Regions from separate parts of the Paenibacillus sp. V4I7 genome, predicted to be linked through region 1. Evidence: riboswitches for the same ligand, from Rfam matches in the RefSeq annotation. Region 1 holds a riboswitch; each other region holds the start of a gene.
The links. Region 1 has a riboswitch for ZMP and ZTP ahead of QFZ80_RS20245 (DJ-1/PfpI family protein). Riboswitches for the same ligand answer to the same signal wherever they lie in the genome.
Positions count from the first base shown of each region.

Region 2: linked by a shared signal. The riboswitch ahead of rpiB (ribose 5-phosphate isomerase B) and the one ahead of QFZ80_RS20245 (DJ-1/PfpI family protein) in region 1 are both predicted to bind ZMP and ZTP.
Region 3: linked by a shared signal. The riboswitch ahead of QFZ80_RS04845 (bifunctional 5,10-methylenetetrahydrofolate dehydrogenase/5,10-methenyltetrahydrofolate cyclohydrolase) and the one ahead of QFZ80_RS20245 (DJ-1/PfpI family protein) in region 1 are both predicted to bind ZMP and ZTP.

Region 1 covers NZ_JAUSZD010000002.1:4,119,383-4,121,642, reverse strand. Annotated here, with positions in the region: gene QFZ80_RS20255 (Ger(x)C family spore germination protein) at 1-165, shown strand, start outside; gene QFZ80_RS20250 (hypothetical protein) at 280-501, shown strand; gene QFZ80_RS20245 (DJ-1/PfpI family protein) at 678-1,271, opposite strand; ZMP/ZTP riboswitch at 1,334-1,412, opposite strand; gene QFZ80_RS20240 (GlcG/HbpS family heme-binding protein) at 1,563-2,036, shown strand; gene QFZ80_RS20235 (sugar phosphate isomerase/epimerase family protein) at 2,099-2,260, opposite strand, start outside.
Region 2 covers NZ_JAUSZD010000002.1:7,200,620-7,202,879, forward strand. Annotated here, with positions in the region: gene QFZ80_RS33670 (serine hydroxymethyltransferase) at 1-247, opposite strand, end outside; gene QFZ80_RS33675 (TIGR01440 family protein) at 313-918, opposite strand; gene rpiB (ribose 5-phosphate isomerase B) at 959-1,417, opposite strand; ZMP/ZTP riboswitch at 1,521-1,601, opposite strand; gene QFZ80_RS33685 (low molecular weight protein arginine phosphatase) at 1,678-2,260, opposite strand, start outside.
Region 3 covers NZ_JAUSZD010000002.1:801,704-803,963, reverse strand. Annotated here, with positions in the region: gene QFZ80_RS04850 (FAD-dependent oxidoreductase) at 1-867, shown strand, start outside; ZMP/ZTP riboswitch at 948-1,027, shown strand; gene QFZ80_RS04845 (bifunctional 5,10-methylenetetrahydrofolate dehydrogenase/5,10-methenyltetrahydrofolate cyclohydrolase) at 1,088-1,939, shown strand; gene QFZ80_RS04840 (hypothetical protein) at 2,066-2,245, shown strand.

The DNA.
Region 1 (2,260 bases):
ATACAGAAGCATCAAATCGATCCGATCGGGCTTGGTCTCTATGCGCGGGCCCACGAATATAGTCAATACAAGAAAGTGGAGGATCATTGGGGAGAAGCGCTGTCAAAGGCAGACATTCATGTTTCCGTTAAGGTGATCTTAGGAAGTATGGGGCCCGTGAAGTGACTGATTTTGGAGCGTGTAACCACCTTTTTGACATAAAGTTGATCATGATTGGCAGCAAAAATTTGCGTTTTTCTACTTATGCCTTTACACTTAAAACAAAAATGGAGTGGTGAAATGAGTAAAGGCAGAGTTTGGAACAAGGGTAAACGCAACGGAGGTGGCGGACCAGCGGCTGGAACGGGTTATAAGGAAAAGCTAGCGGCCACCATGCAAGCGGAGGGTAAAACCGTCGAGATTATCGATCTTAAGAATCCGATAAATCAGGTTCAACGTATGAATCGTGAGAATTGGGTCGAGAGGCCCGTTCGTGTTAACCGTGAACAACCTAAAAAATAATACAGATAAGCCTATCCAGACACTTTATGAGTGTTGGGTGGGCTTATTTTATTTTGAAAGTTCCCCCCTGTTGTACAAAGTGCAACAACATGAAAGGGATGAGCGAGTAATTAAACACTTTTCTTTCACACTCTCGTCCAAGGCAAAGTGTAAGCCGTATATTCTCGAGTAGCTTATTACTCCAAATTTACATTTGATAACTGTCCCGCTTGATAGTAAGGGTAATCCATCTTTTGTTGAACTTGCTGTACGAAATGTGAATCCGTAAGCGATTCAATGACGAATAATCCTAAATCAATGGATGCCGAAACTCCGCCGCCGGTAAAAAGATTCCCGTCTCTGACGATTCGTTTTTTAACGACTTCGGAACAGTAAGGCGTCAATAAGTCATAAGCGGAAGGATTGGTGGTTGCCTTTTTTTCATGTAAGAATCCGGCTGCACCTAGTAACAACGCACCTGTACACACAGAAGCTTTGTAAGTCACTTTAGCTGAGGTTTGGAGCCAAGTGATGAAGGCAGAGTCGAATCTAAGGCTTCTCGTTGAAAATCCGCCAGGTACAAACAGGAGATCATATCCTGATAGGTCGGGATAGACATGTCTTGCCTTTACAGTTAAGCCTCGGTCGTCCGTAATTTCCTCCTTATTGGAGCAAAAATCCCAAGTGACGTTCTCTTTGGCTCCCAAAATGCCCATCCATGTGATAGCTTCAAAGAAGCCAGCGAAGTCTAACGTGGTCATTCCATCGAATAGTACGAATGCCATTTTCATACACAGCCACCTGACCTTTCAATTGTCATAAAAGCACAAAAAAGCATTTGATTAAGGATCAAATACTTTGCCCAGGCGTACGGCTGTTAGCAATGTGCTCCCTCATGGTTATCCATGTTTACGCCAGTCACACATCGGGTTGATTTCTATAATCTTACAATTACTCGCACCGAAATTCAATATCTTTTTTCAAGTGACGACCATGACATAAACCTTTCACGTCCCCATATGAATGGAAGAGGCGTTTGTTGCGTACGTCATAATGGCCGACAAGCTGGGAGGGAATGACTTATGAAATCGGTGTTTAAGCTTGAAGTAGAGGAAGCGAGAGTCATGATCGCAGCAGGCATACAAGCGGCAATAGAAGCGAATACAGCCGAAACGATATGTATCGTAGACGATGGCGGGTATCTAATTGCGTTAGAAAGAATGAATGGCGCTCGCAATACGAGCCCGGAAATCGCCATAGCTAAGGCTTTTACAGCTAGCGGTCACAGGCGTTCTACGCATTTGTTTAATCAGCCAGGTGGCCCAGCAACCATCCATGGTGAGGCATTTGGTATTCATGCAATGATGCCGGGTAAATTTGCCATTTTCGTCGGTGGGCTTCCGATTGTGGTGAACGGGAGTGTCATTGGAGGAGTCGGTGTAAGTGGAGGAAATGGAGAGGATGATATTGCGGTGGGGGTTGCGGCGTTAAAGGCGCTGCAGTCTTATTTGGGTAACGCGTATGAAGTCATGACAGAGCCTGATATAAAGAAATAGACATCATTTCAAATAGGAAAGCCCCAGTCCCTCAGATGATAGAGAGAACGGGGCCAATTTCCTTAACTCAAAAGGCTTCTTACGTATTGAATGGTTTCGTCAATCGTATCATCCGCAAGTTGTTCTAAAGAGATGTCGATCCCCGGTTTTACCCGGTGCAGCTTCTCTAAGAACGTTTTTGTTTGGAAAATACCCTTACCAGATCGTACCTCTTGCCGTTTGTT
Region 2 (2,260 bases), 3.1 Mb from region 1:
AAAGCTCTTTTGCGCGATCGCGAGCGATATCTTCAACGATGTCTACGTGCTCGCAGCCGCCATAATATCTTTTGCCTGGGTAACCTTCTGCATATTTGTTCGTTAACACTGTACCCATAGCTTCAAGAACAGCTTGGCTAACGATGTTTTCAGATGCAATAAGCTCAATTTTGTCACGTTGACGGGCAAGTTCAAGGTTCATGGCTGCTACAATTTTAGGATCTTGTTTGCTCAAAAAGTTTGTCATATTAAATTCCTCCTACAGGGTAGTCTTATCTGATAAGTCTTAATTCAATTTGATATCTTAAAAGTTTAACAATCTGCATCGGGTGCGGCTGTTTGATAGAGTTGTTCCGCTTCATCAGGTAGGTATACAGCTCTTGTACCTCCAATCAGCTTAGGCCGGGTAAAAGCCATCGTTACATAGGCATGGCCAATATTACGCACTGGCGGCCTTGCTGGCACAGCAACTGGGCGCAGATGCATCCCGATGAGCGTGCTGCCAATATCGATTCCGGCATGTGCCTGAATCGTCTCGACAACGACCGGCTTCGTGAAATGGCGATACGCATAGGAGGCCATCGAACCTCCGGCCTTTGGCACTGGAATGACTGAGACTGGCTCAAGCTGAGGCGCACGCAATAGCAGCTCTTCCTCAATAACGATTGCACGGTTCAAATGCTCACAGCATTGAAAGGCTAAGTGCAGCCTGAACTCGCGGCTTATGCGCTGCGCCGTTTCGAAGAGCGGCTTAGCCGCATCAAGCGTACCTGAGGTACCGATCCTATGCCCGAGAATTTCACTCGTGCTCGTTCCGATAATCAGAATGTGACCTGATCTTAGATTGCCGACTTTGACCAATTCCCGAAGATTCGTTTCAAAAGCCTCGGCAACATTAGAAAGAATGGAATCTGTCATCATGATCCCTCGTTTCTGGAATTTTCCGTTAGGAAATATGCTATGGATGCAATGTGAAACGGTCTTCGATACTTTGCACTTTGTTAATACGATTCTGGTGGCGAACACCTTGGGAAAACTCGGTTTCGAGCCAGATTTTCACGATTTCCTCCGCTACACCCGGTCCAATAACACGTTCCCCTAGGGCAAGTACGTTCGTATCATTGTGCTCGCGCGTCGCTTTCGCTGAAAATAGATCGTGTACGAGTGCACATCGGATACCCGGAACCTTATTCGCGGCAATCGACATCCCGATACCCGTTCCACAAATCAGAATCCCTTTGTCAGCTTCGCCTGATACCACTTGCTCACAAACTTTAAGCGCATAGTCGGGATAATCGACCGAATCTGCACAGCTGCAGCCGTAATCGACGACTTGGTGACCTAATGACTCAATAAAAGGAATGATAACATCTTTCAAACGATAGCCTGCATGATCCGCACCTAAGGCAATTTTCATGAATAGAACGCTCCTTTGCTTGTTCGAATTCGACCATCCTATTATATCCCAAAGCTCACCAGAAAACGAAAAAAAGAGCGGACACGCTAGAAAACGCGCGTTGCTCTTTTGCCCAGGCGACCGGCCGTATAGCTCAATGCTCCATTGTGGTTACTCCCACTCGTCGCCAGTTACATTGAGTCTTGATTGATACCTCTATTTTATCGCATTCTACCCCATGTGTAAAGATGTATCCGCAATTCGTATATCTGAAACCTGAGTTATTTGGAGTCTTCGTTTCGTGCACGTATTTTCTGAACCAATTTATCTAAACTCCCGCTGATTTCCTCTGCCGTTCGTCGGTAAATCTCTATGGAGCCTCCATACGGGTCAGAAATATCAAAGTCAGGAATCGCATGTTCAAGTTTAAAAATGCGGCTTCTTTCTTCAACAGACACGGCTTGCGAAAGAGCCTGTTTGAGCTGAAGCTCTGTAACGAGCTGCTCCCTTTCCTCAATCGCCTGTAAAATACGAGCATCATCCTCGACGTACTCTTTGAGCGTAAAAGTTTTCTCAATCGCACTCGGAAACCGCTGGATGACCGTGCGTTTATGCCCCATCGTCATAGTCAAAATGAGATCAGCCCAATTCACTTCAGACTCTTGGATCGCCAAAGAACTAATGGACTCCTTGAAGCCCGCTTCCTGTAAAAGCGATGCACTATTTCGGGAAATTGGACCGCCCGTCACCGCGGATACCCCTGCTGAACGAACCTCCGCCGCAAGTCCTTCTTGGTGCACCCTGATACGCAGCAAACCTTCTGCTAATGGACTGCGGCACGTATTTCCTGTACAAACAAATAGA
Region 3 (2,260 bases), 3.3 Mb from region 1:
TCGGTGCTGCCGCTGATCGCGCATGTGGCGCTGCTCGTGCCCGTAGATCCGTTCATTGACGGCATCGAGCTGCTGCTGGATGCTTCGGAGGCTACGGAGCTGACAGTCGAGCTCTGGAGCACTGGGAAGCCGCAGAACTACGTCCCACACACACAGGTGACGTCTATTCAAGTGGCAGTGGCTGAGGGTTCTCAGCAGTGGGTAAAGGCAGCCCTTTCTTGGCGTCCTGAAACCGCTCAGAATGCTTTTATCATTCTCAGAAGCAACCCGGTGCTTTCCGTTCATCTATCCGCCAAGCCTCAGACAGGCGTGCTGTCCTTCAAACATGATGCTGCATCAGAAGACACCGTAGATTTCGGTGATATGCATCATCATCAGCCGGTCATTGATTGGAGCGCTAAAGCATTCAATCGGAAGCCAATCTGCTTCCGTCTGCTCTCTCCTACATCCGCATTCACAGCCGATAAAGCCGCCGATGGGTATAAGCGTCCTTACGGAGGCCCACATCTGTGGTCGTCGGCTGGCTTGGATGCCTCCCAGCCAGAATGGCTTGAAGTCAGTTGGCCGGAGGCTGTGCGGATTCAGAGCGTACATCTCACTTTCAATGATGACGTGAACGAAGATTTAATTAATTTGCATCATCATCGGACGGAATTCGAGATCATTCCTGAACTGGTCAAAGACTACAAACTTCAGGCCTTCATCGGCGGTGACTGGACTACAGTGGCTGAAGGGCTCGATAATCATACGCGCAAACATGTTCATCTTTTACCGGAAGCTGTGACGACGGATCGACTTCGTGTGGTCGTTGAAGCGACGAATGGGACGGAACGGGCAGAGATTGTTGAAATTCGTTGTTATGGTTAATCGAAGGCAATCAACAACAGCCATAAATCATTCTAAGAGTTGCATATTCTATAACCTGCAATTATGATAAGATCAATTAAAAGTTGATGTGTGACTGGCGAAGCATGGATACCCATGAGGAAGCACATTGATGTTACAGCCGTACGCCTGGGCAGAGGTAAGGGGATTCATCCCCTTGCCTCTTTGTGTTTTTACAAACAAATGAAGGGTTGAGGGTAAAATGAATTCAGAAAAATTGATTTTGGATGGTACACGCGTTGCGAAAAGCATCAAAGAAACGTTAGTCGAAAAAATCAACCAACTGTCTGTAAGAGGTATCCAGCCATGTTTAGCTGCGATACTTGTTGGCGATGACCCTTCTTCCGAAACCTATGTACGTATGAAAAGCAGTGCATGCAAGCAGCTAGGCATTGATTCCAGACGAATCCACCTAAATAAAGCAACGACAACAGAGGAGCTTGTTGCCGTTATCCAACAATTAAACGCGGACCCTCAGATCCATGGTATTTTATTGCAGCATCCGGTTCCACACCATATTGACGAAAGAGCCGCGTTTGAAGCTATTCAGATCGAAAAAGATGTGGATGGTGTTACCATGCAGGGCTTTGCTCAAAATGCTTTTGGAATGGCCAGCTTTCCATCCTGTACCCCAGCCGCCATTCTAGCTATTCTTGATTATTATCAGATTCCAATTGAAGGCAAGCACGCGGTAATCGTTGGTCGGAGTCCTATTCTAGGTAAACCCGTATCACTTATGCTGCTGAATAGAGACGCAACCGTAACCATTTGCCATTCAAAAACATGTAATCTCCCCCTCATCATCGGATTAGCTGATATTGTCGTTGCAGCCGTTGGTAAACCTGCATTTATTCAAGGAGCATGGATAAAGGAAGGTGCTGTCGTTTTAGATGCTGGATATAATGCTGGTAATATTGGCGATGTCGATTTCGATGCTTGTCACAAAAAGGCCAGCGCAATTACCCCTGTCCCTGCTGGAATAGGCCCGGTGACCATCGCAATGCTGCTCAAACACACCGTCCTTGCTGCCGAAAAAAGTAAAATGATTACTTGAGTTTCCGACATTCTTTTTTCTAAAATAGGTCTTAATAACCCTTGCTTAACCTTACATGGTATGTTATATTAAAAGTGCATCAAATCAAGGTTTCCACTTCAAAAAGTTGACATAGGAGTGATACAAATGGGCAACAATTCCGTACAAATCCCGCAAGGTGAAGAATTGATTCGTGTAGAAATGACGGTTAAGGAAGCGCTTGCATTGACAGGCACTAAATTTAACCAAAACCACAAATTAGAGACAGATGCGATCAAGAAGGTTAAACAATCCTTAGAAGATAAATTGCTGACACCGAACCATTAATCCATACTCAACTCA